Regions from separate parts of the Gordonia sp. PS3 genome, predicted to be linked through region 2. Evidence: riboswitches for the same ligand, from Rfam matches in the RefSeq annotation. Region 2 holds a riboswitch; the other holds the start of a gene.
The links. Region 2 has a riboswitch for S-adenosylmethionine ahead of ACE11G_RS12460 (bifunctional o-acetylhomoserine/o-acetylserine sulfhydrylase). Riboswitches for the same ligand answer to the same signal wherever they lie in the genome.
Positions count from the first base shown of each region.

Region 1: it holds a riboswitch for S-adenosylmethionine, as region 2 does, so the genes downstream of both, ACE11G_RS02455 (aminotransferase class V-fold PLP-dependent enzyme) here and ACE11G_RS12460 (bifunctional o-acetylhomoserine/o-acetylserine sulfhydrylase) in region 2, are expected to answer to the same signal.

Region 1 is NZ_CP169524.1:536,646-543,246, reverse strand. Features, by position in the region: gene ACE11G_RS02455 (aminotransferase class V-fold PLP-dependent enzyme) at 94-1,329, opposite strand; SAM riboswitch class IV at 1,347-1,460, opposite strand; gene ACE11G_RS02450 (hypothetical protein) at 1,759-2,334, shown strand; gene ACE11G_RS02445 (isochorismate synthase MenF) at 2,357-3,463, shown strand; gene ACE11G_RS02440 (O-succinylhomoserine sulfhydrylase) at 3,466-4,665, opposite strand; gene ACE11G_RS02435 (rhodanese-like domain-containing protein) at 4,679-5,092, opposite strand; gene ACE11G_RS02430 (hypothetical protein) at 5,089-5,571, opposite strand; gene ACE11G_RS02425 (FAD-dependent oxidoreductase) at 5,775-6,601, shown strand, end outside.
Region 2 is NZ_CP169524.1:2,696,627-2,703,227, reverse strand. Features, by position in the region: gene ACE11G_RS12465 (homoserine O-acetyltransferase) at 1-466, opposite strand, end outside; gene ACE11G_RS12460 (bifunctional o-acetylhomoserine/o-acetylserine sulfhydrylase) at 515-1,825, opposite strand; SAM riboswitch class IV at 1,892-2,006, opposite strand; gene ACE11G_RS12455 (NADP-dependent isocitrate dehydrogenase) at 2,371-3,588, shown strand; gene ACE11G_RS12450 (MFS transporter) at 3,682-4,941, shown strand; gene ACE11G_RS12445 (exodeoxyribonuclease III) at 4,951-5,793, shown strand; gene ACE11G_RS12440 (hypothetical protein) at 5,822-6,529, opposite strand.

The DNA.
Region 1 (6,601 bases), 1.6 Mb from region 2:
CTCCCGGCCGCAACTGAGAAATTTCGGCATAAATGGACGTACGTCCCGCGCCCGGCGAACCCCACCGCACCCGCTGTGAAAGCGACGAGAAATCTACCGCCGCACCAGATCCGACAGCGCTGCCAGCAGACGATCGACATAGTCCGACGACGTCCCGAGACCGAAGCTGGCCCGGACCGCACCGTCGGGGTAACCCAGCTTCCGCAGCAGCGGATGCGCGCAGAACTTGCCGTCGCGCACGCCGATCCCCCGCGTCACCGACAGATATTCGGCGACACTGCGCGGGGAATGGTTCTCCACGGTGAAGCCGGCGATGCCGACGCGGTCGGCCGCATCGTCGAAGACCCGCAGCGGATGCACGCCGGGCAGCAGCGCCAACCCCTCGTCGAGACGCTGCTGCAACCGGTGCTCGTGATAGCCGATCTCCTCGAAACCGATGTCCTGCAGGGCCTGCGCCGCCGCTGCGAGCGCCACCACCCCCAGCGTGTTGGGAGATCCGGCTTCGTGACGAGCGGCACCGGTGTGCCACGCGACCCGGCCGTCGAGGTCGACGTCGGCGGTGGCGCCGCCGCCGGCCAGGTACGGTTCCGCCGCATCGAGCCAGTCGCCGCGGCCCACCAGCGCGCCCGCACCGAACGGCGCGTACAGCTTGTGGCCGGAGAAGACGAGGTAGTCGATGCCCCAGGACGCGATCGAGACGGCGCGGTGCGGGACCAGTTGCGCGGCGTCCACCAGAATGCGCGCGCCGTGCCGATGCGCCGCCGCGGCCAGCCGTCCGATCGGCAGCACCTCGCCGGTCACGTTCGACGCACCGGTGATCGCGAGCAACGCGGCGGGCGCGGCAGCGAGTTCTGCTTCGAGCCGCCCCACCGTCTCTTCGACGGTGCGGGCCGCCGGCACCACGCGAGCACGGCCGGTCCGGGTCCAGGGCAGCAGGTTGGCGTGGTGCTCGATGTCGAGCACCACCACGTCGCCGGGGGTGACGTGCGCGGCGAGATTGACGGCGTCGGTGGTGTTGCGCGTGAACACCACCGTGTCGTCGCTTCGACCGCCGACGAACCGCCGGACAGTCTCCCGAGCCTGCTCGTATCGCGCTGTCGTGACCTGAGAGAGATGGCCCGCGCCCCGATGCACGCTCGCATACTCGGTCAACGCGCCGGAGAGCCGTTCCGCGACAGACACGAGAGCCGGGGCCGATGCCGCGTAGTCGAGGTTCGCGTAGACGGTCTCGCCCCCTGCGGTGGTCGGCACCGTGGTGTCGGCACCGACCACCGGCGCGAGGGGACGAATGGGTGCCGGGCACACGGCCCGGTCGAGGATTGCGGTCATGACACGACTCCAGTAGATCTCCGCACTTGCCGGACGTCGGTCGACGCCGGCCGGGTCGTCACCTGGAGCACCCCACCGCGGTGGAGGGTTGCCGACCGGCCAGCCAGGGCTTCGCACCGGTTCTCGTGACCCGCCGTCAAGGATGCCGGTACGCGTCATTCGCGGAAAGCATTAAAACCACGGCGGGTGTAATCACCGGCGGATCCGCAGTTAGCGTGGTTTCAACATCCCTGTTCAGAAAGGCCTCCCGTGGTTCATCCGTCCGACCCGCAGTATCCGAGCGGCGCTCCCGGCCGGCCCCTGCCACAACCGCCCCTGCCACAACCGCCACAGCCGTCGTCGTACGGGCCGCCCCACCGGTACGGACCCGCGCAGCCGCCGTACGCACCGAACCCCTTCCCGCCCGGCCCGTGGCCGCAGCAGCCGCCGGTGAAGGGTCCGAAGCCGATGTTCTTCGGCATCGTGGCGGTGACCGCACTGGTGGTCGCCGGACTGACGACGCTGCTGATCCTCGCCCCCTGGGACTCCGACCGCGACACCGGTGCGGCGCCGGAGACCACGCGGACGTTCGCGCTCAAGGGCGGGACGTCCGTGGAGGTCCGGGTGCCCGCCGGCTGGACCGCCGTCACCGACACCAACGACGGCGCGCCCGTCGTGGTGCTGCGGGCCGCCGACGACGACCGGGTGCTGTCGCAGATGTCCGACGACCTCACCTCGCTCGGCGAATCCGGCTCGGGCACCCCGGTGCACACGGTGGTGGTGTTCGCCGACAGTTGCTCCGGAACCGCCTCGGTCGGCGAGTGGAAGACCAAGAGCCGTGACGACTCCGCGAACGGCCACACCGAGCAGTGGCTGTACGCGACCTCGAGCGTCGACGGTCGCACCTGCGTCAACATGTCGGGTGCCGACGCGGGCGCCGACCCCGTCTCCGCCGGATCCGCGGGCCGCGACCTCCTCAAGCGGTTGATCAGGGAGAAGCGCATCACAGCGACGAAGTCCGTCTAGCTCTCGCGGGTAACCTGGCCAGGTGCCTGCCGGTCTGTCGTTTCTGCTGTCGAACACCGATCTCAACGCCCGCGGATTCGGAGTGCGCGCCGCGTTCGGCTCCGTGGCGCAGGCGCGAGAGGCCCTCGCCGCCGGCACCGTCGACTTCGTCGGCGGCGCCCTCGGCTTCGACACCGGCGGTCCCGCATCATTGATCACCCCCGAACGGGTCGACTTCTCCCCCGCAGCCACTCCCGCGACGGTCGACGGCTCGGTGGTCGCGGAGGTCTCGGTGACCCCGGACTCGGTGCACCGCGAGCGAGTCGTCCGCGCACTCGACGCCATCGCGTCGGGCGCCGCCGAGAAGGTGGTCGTGGCTCGCAGCCTGGACGCGTCGCTCACCCGGGCCGTCGAGCCGGCCGAACTGATCGGCCGATTCACGGCCACTGCCGGCGGGTCGACGGTGTTCGCCGCCGATCTGAGCGCTGCGCCGGGACACGACGGCAACTGGCTGATCGGCGCGAGTCCGGAACTCCTGCTCCGCAAACGCGGTTCCATCCTCCAATGCGTTCCCTACGCGGGGTCGGCCCCGAAGTTCGACGCCGCAGGCCGTCCCGTTCCGAACGCCGCCGAGGAACTCAGCCGTTCGGCGAAGGACTTGCGCGAGCACGCGTACGTCGTCGACTATCTGCGCGACCTGCTCCAACCGCTGTGCAGCCGTATCGCCATCCCCGACCGGCCGCAGACCATCTCCACCAACCACGTCTGGCATCTGGCGACGCCGATCACCGGAGAGCTGGCCGATCCGACGATCACGGCGCTGGAACTGGCGGCGCTGCTCTCCCCCACACCCGCCGTCTGCGGGACACCGACCGAAGCCGCGGCGCGGATCATCGAGGAGGTCGAAGGACCGCGGGAGTTCTACGCCGGAACCGTCGGCTGGTGCGACGCCGCCGGCGACGGGGAATGGGTGGTCTCGATCCGGTGTCTCGAGCTCGACTCGTCACGCACGAAGGTCAGCGCCTGGGCCGGAGGCGGCATCGTCGCCGGCTCCGACCCCGACGCCGAGGTGGCCGAGACCACGGCGAAGTTCCAGACGGTGCTCAGTGCACTGGCCGACGCGGACCGCCCGGTGCGTGCCGACGCCTGAGCTCAGCCCAGCGCCGCGTCCAGATCGCGCAGCAGATCGTCCGCGCTCTCCAGACCCACCGACAGCCGGACCATCGAGTCGGTGAGACCGATCGCCGCACGGCCGTCGGGCCCCATCGCCCGGTGGGTGGTGGTGGCCGGATGCGTGATGAGGCTCTTGGCGTCACCGAGGTTGTTGGAGATGTCGATGATCTGCAGTCCGTTGAGCACTTCGAAGGCCCGCTCCTTGCCGGAAAGACCCGGCCGGTCGGCGAGTTCGAACGTGATGACCGTTCCCCCGCCGGACATCTGCGAGCGCGCCAGCTCGTACTGCGGGTGCGACGACAGGAAGGGATAGATCGCCTTGGCCACCCGGGGATCGGCGTCGAGGAATTCGGCGACTCGCAGCGCGGTGGCGACCGACTGGTCGAGCCGCAGCTTCATCGTCTCGAGGCCCTTGAGCATCACCCACGCGTTGAACGGACTGAGAGCCGGACCGGTGTGACGCATCAGTTCCCGCACCGGGCCGTCGATGAACTCCTGCGTGCCGAGCACCGCACCGCCCATCACCCGGCCCTGGCCGTCGATGTGCTTGGTCCCCGAATACACGATGACGTCGGCGCCCATGTCCAGACCGCGTTGCAGCAGCGGGGTCGCGAATACGTTGTCGAGCACCACCGTCGCGCCGGCCGCGTGCGCCATCTCCGACACCTTGCGGACATCGACCAGCGTCTGCATCGGATTCGACGGCGTCTCGAAGAACACCGCGTCCGTCGGCTCGGCGAGGGCCCGCTCCCACGGGTCGAGGTCTTCTCCGTCGACGAAGACCGTCTCGACGCCCCAGGACGGGAGGATCTCGTTGCAGATCACGAAGCAGGAACCGAAGAGGCTGCGCGCCGCGACGAGGCGGCTGCCCTTCTTCAGCAGCGCACCCAGTGCCACGAAGACCGCGGCCATGCCGCTCGCCGTGGCGAAGCAGGCCTGCGTCCCCTCGATCTGGCGGAGCCGCTCCTGGAACATCGCGACGGTCGGATTCCCGTAGCGGGTGTAGACGAAACGCTGTTCTTCGCCGGTGAAGGCGCGTTCGGCCGCCTCGGCCGACTCGTAGACGTATCCGCTGTTGAGGTAGAGCGCTTCGGAGGTCTCGAAGAAGCCGGAGCGAAGGATCCCACCGCGCACGGCGACGGTCTCTGGAGAAACCCAGTCGGGCAGCTCTCGGCTCATTTCACAGACTCCTTCATGACTGTCGCCAGGGCAGCGACGCGGCGCGCCAACCGGCCCCGCCACGGTGCCCGTCGGCGTCGATCGGGCCTTCGAACCCGTCGAGAATGTTGTACGCCTGCCCGAATCCGGCGGCGACCGCGGCCTCCGCTGCACCGATGGACCGATGGCCCGAGCGGCACAGGAACAGCAGTTCGTCGTCCGGCTCCACGCCGGCCTCGCGCAGTTGGTCGACGAAGCGCGGATTGGGCGCACCGTTCGGGTAGTCGATCCACTCGACGAACAGCGTGCGCTTGCCGAGCGATTCGGTGTCCGGCACTCCGACGAAGTTCCATTCCGCTTGCGTGCGGCAGTCGATGAGGACTGCCTTCGGATTCTCCGCGAGCCGCTGCCATGCCTGCTCACACGTCACGTCGCCGCTGTAAGTCATCGGTTGCACACCTTCCACTCACCGTTCTCCCGGATCAGCCGCAGCGAGGTCGTCTGCTCGTCGTCCGCGGTGTTCTCGCGGTTCCAATGGGCTTTCACGGTGGCGCTGTCGCCGGTGACTTCCACGTCCATGTTCGGCACGACGATCTTGCCCTTGGCCTCGTTCTCGGCGCGGTTCTGCTCCGCGAACTGGACCGACTTCGGGAAGTCGGCGGCGTCCACATCGGCCTGACAGAACGAGCCGACGTACTGGTCGTAGTTGAGCGTGCCCATCGCGCTGTACATGTCGTTGACCGTGTGCTGCACCTGAGCGGAGTCGCTGAGCCGTTCCTCCGGCGGATTCACCAGGGCGGCGATCAGGACCCACGCCAGCAGCACCACCACGAGCGCACCGGCCAGAATCATCGGGAGCGCCGCTTTCCACGACCGCGGCTGGTCGTCCTCCGGGAGGTCGTGAGACGCCGGCTGGTCTTCGTTCATGACAGCCGAGTGTATCGGCCCATGTCCAGGGACTTTCAACCGTGCCGTCCGGCGACGGGCCACCTTCACCGGGCGCGATTCGTCAATAGTTTTCGGCACCCGATCTTCGACTGAGGTATACCTCACATCGAAATTTTGGCGGCGACCTCACAAGACATAACGTAGAGGTATCCCTGTCCAACCAGCTGAGGAAGCACCTGGAAATGAGTGACAACAGCCGCCCGTTGCGGGTCGCGATCGTCGGTGCCGGGCCGGCCGGCATCTACTGCGCCGATGCACTGATGAAGTCCGACACCGCGTCCGAGCGCGGCGTGAGCATCGATCTCTACGAGCGCATGCCCGCCCCGTTCGGTCTCATCCGGTACGGCGTCGCACCCGATCACCCGCGCATCAAGGGCATCATCACCGCTCTGCACAAGGTGCTCGACAAGCCCCAGGTCCGCCTGCTCGGCAATATCGACTACGGCACCGACATCACCCTCGCCGACCTGCGCAAGCACTACGACGCCGTCGTCTTCTCCACGGGCGCCACCGACGACCGCGCTCTGCAGATTCCGGGCGTCGACCTCGAGCGCAGCTACGGCGCCGGCGAGTTCGTGGCCTGGTACGACGGCCACCCGGACTTCTCCCGCGAATGGCCGCTGGAGGAGGAGAAGGTCGCCGTGATCGGTGTCGGGAACGTGGCCCTCGACGTGGCCCGCGTGCTGGCCAAGACCGGCGACGAGCTGCTCCCGACCGAGATCCCGGACAACGTCTATCAGGGGCTCAAGGCCAACAAGGCGGTGGAGGTGCACGTCTTCGGACGCCGCGGCCCCGCCCAGGCCAAGTTCACTCCGCTGGAGCTCAAGGAACTCGACCATTCGCCGAACATCGAGGTCATCGTCGATCCCGAGGACATCGAGTACGACGAGGGATCGGCCGTCGCGCGCCGCTCCAGCAAGATCACCGACCAGGTCGCGACGATCATCGAGAACTACGCGATCCGCGAGCCCAAGCAGGGTGCGATCCACAAGCTCTTCCTGCACTTCTT
Region 2 (6,601 bases):
GGCTGATGCCGAGTGCCTCCAGCGCGAGCGACTCCGACCGGACGAGGTCGCGAACGGTGAGCCGCGGGAAGCGTGACCCCCACGGCCTGCCGTCGGGAGCGAGGGAGCCGGGACCGGTGGAGCCGAAGCAGCCGCCGATCGCGTTCGGCGCCAACACGCACCATTCGTCGGTGTCGACCGCGCAGCCCGGCCCGATCAGTCCGTCCCACCATCCGGTCATCGAGAACTGATCGTCGGCCGGGCCGGCGACGTGCGAGTTACCGGTGAGCGCGTGCAGCGCCAACACGATGTTGTCCCGGGCCGCCGTCGGCGTGCCCCACTTCTGGAAGGCGACGGTGACGTCGGCCAGCGTGGCCCCCGAATCGAGAGTCAGATCGCCGATCGAGACGCTGACCTGAGCTCCGTCCGGACGGGTGGCCCAGTCGGGGTCGCTCACCGTCGTGGCCGGGTCGATACTGACCGACACCTGGCCTCCCTTCAGTGGACGAGACAACGGCAGTGGACGAGACAACGGCTACTTGACTCGCGCTGCCGCGGCGAACCCGGTGGTGAGGTCGGCGAGGATGTCGTCGATGCCCTCGATGCCCACGGCGAGCCGGACCAGACCCGGCGTCACACCGGCGGCCAGCTGCTCCTCCGGGGAGAGCTGGCTGTGCGTGGTGGACGCGGGGTGGATCACCAGCGAGCGGACGTCGCCGATGTTGGCGACATGGCTGTGCAGGGTCAGTGCGTTCACGAAGGCCTTGCCCGCCTCGACGCCGCCCTCGATCTCGAATCCGATGACCGCGCCGGCGCCCTTCGGCAGCAGCTTCTGCGCCCGTTCGTAGTACGGCGACGACTTGAGACCGGCGTACGAGACCGAGGTGACCTGGTCGTTGGCCTCCAAGAACTCGGCCACCTTCTGTGCATTGGAGACGTGGCGCTCCACGCGCAGGCTCAGCGTCTCGATGCCCTGAGCCAGCAGGAAGGCGTTGAACGGGGAGATGGCCGCGCCCGTGTCGCGCAGCAATTGCGTCCGCGCCTTGAGCGCGTAGGCCGGAGCCCCCAGGTCGGCGAAGACGACGCCGTTGTAACTCGGGTCCGGGGTGGTGAAGCCGGGGAACAGGTCTTCACCGTCGCGCTGGACGCGCCAGTCGAAGGTGCCGCCGTCGATGATGACGCCGCCGATCGCGGTGCCGTGGCCGCCGATGTACTTGGTGGCCGAGTGCACGACGATGTCGGCCCCGTGCTCGATGGGATTCAGCAGATACGGCGTCGCGACCGTGTTGTCGACGATCAGCGGGAGGCTGTGCGAGTGTGCGACGTCCGCCACTCCGGCGATGTCGAGGACCTGATTGTGCGGGTTCGCGATGGTCTCACCGAACAGTGCGCGGGTGTTGGGCCGGATCGCCGACGTCCACGACTCGAGATCGTCGGGATCGTCGACGAACGAGACCTCGATGCCGAACTTCGGCAGCGTGTAGTGGAAGAGATTGTATGTGCCGCCGTAGATACGGGGGCTGGAGACGACGTGCCCGCCGGCCTCGACGATGTTCTGAATCGCGTAGGTGGTGGCGGCCTGGCCGGAGGCCACCAAGAGGGCCGCGACGCCGCCGCCGAGAGCCGCGAGGCGCTGCTCGACGGTGTCCTGCGTCGGATTCATGATCCGGGTGTAGATGTTGCCCGGCTCGGCGAGCGCGAACAGGTTCGCCGCGTGGTCGGTGTTGTCGAACACGTACGACGTGGTCTGGTAGATCGGCAGTGCGCGTGTCTTGGCGGTCGCGTCGACTACCTGCCCGGCGTGCACCTGGGTGGTCTCGAAGCTCCAATTCGCGGCGTCAGACATGAGACGTCATTCTCTTTCTTCGGTCGGCGGCCCGGGGCGGGCCTCGTATGTTGGGTCCGACCCTCGGACCCGCGCTTGCTGCGGCGACTTCCGTCGCAGCCAGGTCATCACCCGGAGCACCCCACCGCGGATGGAGGGTTGCCGGTCAGCAAGCCGGGGCTGTGCGCTGACACTCATGACCTGTTGCTGAGGATATATCAACTCGATGCGGCTGTTGAAACGGCTTCACCGCCCCTGGTCGTAAATCTGTCGACTCGGTGGGCGATGTGGTAGGACCGCGCAAAAGCGGCGACCGGTGCGAGCGGTCGGTCTCGGCGCGTCGGCGCTGTGTACAAGGAGAACTGCTGCCGCACAGTGCATTCGGCGCGGATCTGCGGTGGCACGGCGGTGCTTGCACGATCGCTCGGTCGCTGAGCTGCTCATGGGATATGCTGGTTAAAACAGTACGCGCGTTCTGTTTGGAGCCCGCCGCGCCGAACGACCGTCCGTATTACGTTTGAGGACGAGTGGCCGGCGGTCTACTGCTGAGGAGGGCACAGAGCCATATGGGCAAGATCAAGGTCGAGGGCACCGTCGTCGAACTCGACGGCGACGAGATGACGCGAATCATCTGGCAGTTCATCAAAGAGAAGCTGATCCACCCCTACCTCGACATCGATCTGGACTACTACGACCTCGGGATCGAGAACCGCGACGCGACCGACGATCAGGTCACCGTGGACGCCGCGCACGCGATTCAGAAGCACGGTGTCGGCGTCAAGTGCGCCACCATCACCCCCGACGAGGCCCGCGTCGAGGAATTCGGTCTCAAGAAGATGTGGCGATCGCCGAACGGCACCATTCGGAACATCCTCGGCGGCACCATCTTCCGCGCTCCGATCCTGATCTCGAACGTGCCTCGGCTGGTGCCCGGCTGGACCAAGCCGGTGGTCGTCGGGCGTCACGCCTTCGGTGACCAGTACCGCGCCACCGACTTCAAGGTGCCCTCGGCGGGCACGGTCACCATCACGTACACGCCCGACGACGGGAGCGAGCCGATCGAGCACGAGATCGTCCGAATCCCGGAGTCGGGCGGCGTCGTGATGGGCATGTACAACTTCAACAAGTCGATCGAAGATTTCGCGCGCGCGTCGTTCAACTACGGTCTGCAGCGCAACTATCCGGTGTACCTGTCCACCAAGAACACCATCCTCAAGGCCTACGACGGCGCGTTCAAGGACATCTTCGCCGACGTCTTCGAGCGTGAGTTCAAGGCCGAGTTCGATGCCGCGGGACTGCACTACGAGCACCGGCTGATCGACGACATGGTCGCCTCGTCGCTCAAGTGGGAGGGCGGCTACGTCTGGGCGTGCAAGAACTACGACGGCGACGTCCAGTCGGACACCGTGGCCCAGGGCTACGGCTCGCTCGGACTGATGACCTCGGTTCTGATGACACCCGACGGCCAGACCTGTGAGGCCGAGGCCGCGCACGGCACCGTGACCCGGCACTACCGGCAGCACCAGCAGGGCAAGCCGACGTCGACCAATCCGATCGCGTCGATCTTCGCCTGGACGCGTGGTCTGGACCACCGCGGCAAGCTCGACAACACCCCCGAGGTGCGCGAGTTCGCGGAGAAGCTCGAGGACGTCGTCATCAAGACCGTCGAGTCGGGGAAGATGACCAAGGACCTGGCACTGCTGGTCGGCGGCGACCAGGCGTACCTCACCACCGAGGAGTTCCTGGGCGCCCTCGACGACAATCTGCAGGCCGCGCTGCGGTAGTCCTCTCCTCCGGGTGTCGGAGGTCACCGCGGTCTGTGGAATGGCGCTCGGTGTGCGGGTGTTGCGCATCGGGTGGACACCGAGACTCAGGACGTGGCGGCATCGTGCGACGGCGAGCATCCGGCTCGGCGGGTAGGCTGGGTGGTCGGAGCACTCGCGCTCGGCGGGTTCGGCATCGGAACCACCGAGTTCGTCGCGATGGGGCTGCTGCCGAACATCGCGTCGAGCCTCGGCGTCAGTGAGCCGACCGCCGGGCACCTGATCTCCGCCTATGCGCTGGGCGTGGTGGTGGGCGCTCCGCTGATCGCGGTGCTCGCGGCCCGGGTGTCGCGACGGACGCTGTTGATCGCACTCATGGTGGCGTTCACTCTCGGCAATGCGCTGAGTCTGGTGGCGCAGAACTATCCGACGCTGATGGCCGCACGCTTCGTCGCCGGGCTGCCGCACGGGGCGTATTTCGGCGTGGCCTCGTTGGTCGCCGCCCACCTCGCCGGCCCCGGCCGCCGTGCGCAGGCGGTGGGGCAGGTGATGATGGGACTGTCGGTGGCCAACGTCCTCGGGGTGCCGGCGGCCACCTGGCTGGGCCAGGCGCTCGGGTGGCGCGCCGCCCTCGCCCTCGTCGTGGTGATCGGTGCTGTGACGGTGCTCGCGCTGTGGCGCGTGGTGCCCGATCTGCGGTCGATGCGCACCACCGATCCCGCCACTGAACTCGGCGGACTCCGCCACGGGCAGATCTGGCTGACGCTGCTGGTCGGCGTGGTGGGATTCGGCGGCTTCTTCGCCTTCTACACGTATCTGAACACCGCGCTCACCTCGCTGGGCGGACTGTCGGAGGCCGCGGTGCCGATCGCGCTGATGCTGTTCGGCGCGGGAATGGTGAGCGGCAATTACCTCGGCGGCCGTCTCGCCGACCGCCTGGGCGACAAGGCCATCGCCATCGGCATGGCGAGCGCAGCGTCGGCGCTGGTGCTGTTCGCGCTCCTGGTGTCCACCGGGTGGCCGGCCGTGATCATGACCTTCTTCGTCGGCTGTTCCGGATCGGCCGCCATCCCCGGGCTGCAGACGCGACTGATGGACGTCGCGCACGATGCGCAGACGATCGCGGCCGCGCTCAACCATTCGGCGCTGAACGTCGCCAACGCTCTCGGCGCATGGGTCGGCGGGCTGGTGATCGCCCACGGTCTCGGTTACCGGGCACCGTCACTGGTCGGTGCGGTCCTCGCGGTGGGCGGCGTGCTGGTGCTCGCGGCGGCGGTGGCGGCTGCGCGGCGGTCCGGCGAGGAGATGCCGCAGCGGGAGGTCGCGGTTCCGGTCGGAGACGAGCCCGTGGGCGATGTCCGAAGCGGTCGCTAGGGTGGTCCCGTGACCACACCGTTCTCCATCACCACGATCAACGTCAACGGGATCCGTGCCGCTGTGAAGCAGCGCTCGGACGACAATCCGGGCATGCTCCCGTGGCTCGAGGACGCCGCACCCGACGTGGTGCTGATGCAAGAGGTGAGGGCAGGCGACGCGATCGCTCGCAAGGCGCTGCAGCCCGCGCTGGATGCCGGGTGGCACTTCGTGCACACGGAATCGTCGGTCAAGGGCCGCGCCGGCGTCGGGATCCTGTCTCGCCGCGCACCCTCGCAGGTGCGGGTCGGTTTCGGCAGCGACGAGTTCGACACGGCGGGACGGTACATCGAGGCGGATTTCGACTTCGGCGGTGAGACGGTGACCGCGGCGAGCCTGTATCTGCCGACGGGGGCGGCGCCGACCGAGCAGGAGAAAGACATCGAGAAGTACGAGGAGAAGCGGCGCTTCCTCGAAGTGTTCCGGCCCTACCTCGACAAACTGCTCGGCACCGGGGGACTGGCGGTGGTGGCGGGTGACTGGAACATCGCGCCCGACGAGCGCGACATCAAGAACTGGAAGGGCAATCTCAAAAACGCGGGTTTCCTCCCGCACGAGCGGGCATGGGTCGCCGGACTGCTGGAGGCCGGCTGGGTGGACGTGGCGCGCGAGCATCACGGCGACGTCGCTGGGCCGTACGCGTGGTGGTCGTGGCGGGGCAAGGCGTTCGACAACGACGCCGGCTGGCGTATCGACTACCACCTCGCGACGCCGGCATTGGCTGCACGAGCGCAACGGACGCGGGTTGATCGAGCCGGCGCGTACAACCTTCGGTGGTCCGATCACGCCCCGGTGACCGCGGTATTCGGCTGAGCGGTCCGCGGCCTCCGGGGCGCATCCGTCAGCTGGCCGATTTGCTTCCGCTGCCGATGCCGCCGATCACGCCGCCGACCAGTCCGGCCACCACCTCGCTGATGATGTCCTGGGTGGACCCGGAACTGGACAGATCGCCGCTGACGCTGCCGATCGCCTCGCCGGGAGACATCGGGCGAGTCAGGAAGCACGCGGTGAGACCGGGGAAGTCGCCTTCGACCCCGACAGTTCCGGTGACGGCGATGCCGCCGCTGGTGACCGGGAAGCCGGGAAACTTCGACAGCGGCATGTCGTAGGTGAACGACGCCGTGACGGGATGGCTCGAGGTCACCGACCAGCCCGTGTTCGAGACCTTCCAGCCGGTACCGGACGCAGTCACCGGAACCGCCTCTTCTTTGAGGCCGGTGAGGAAGTGGTACGCCCTCACCTTCGCCGTCGGCTTCCCGAATCCGGCGGGCGGGGTGTCGGTGATCGAGTTGACGTACGGATTGCCGGCACCGGAGGTGCCGACGTCGATCGTGTAGGTCACCTTCGCGAGCGCACCGGCGGTCTGGGTCACCGACTTGGAGTAGTTATGCGTCGCTAGGGTGGCCTTCTTGGTGGTGCGGCTGGCCGACGAGCAGGTCGCGGCGTCGGCGCCACCTGCCGCGCCGACGGAGGCGGCGGTGAGGCCACCGCAGATCAGGGCGGCTGCGGTGACGAGAGAAGTCGTGCGGGACAAGGGGATTCGCTTCATGCGGGACCACCGTTCAGAGAGAATCATCAGTGACTGCGCCAAGGGCGCTTCGGTGCGATCCTGGCACGCACA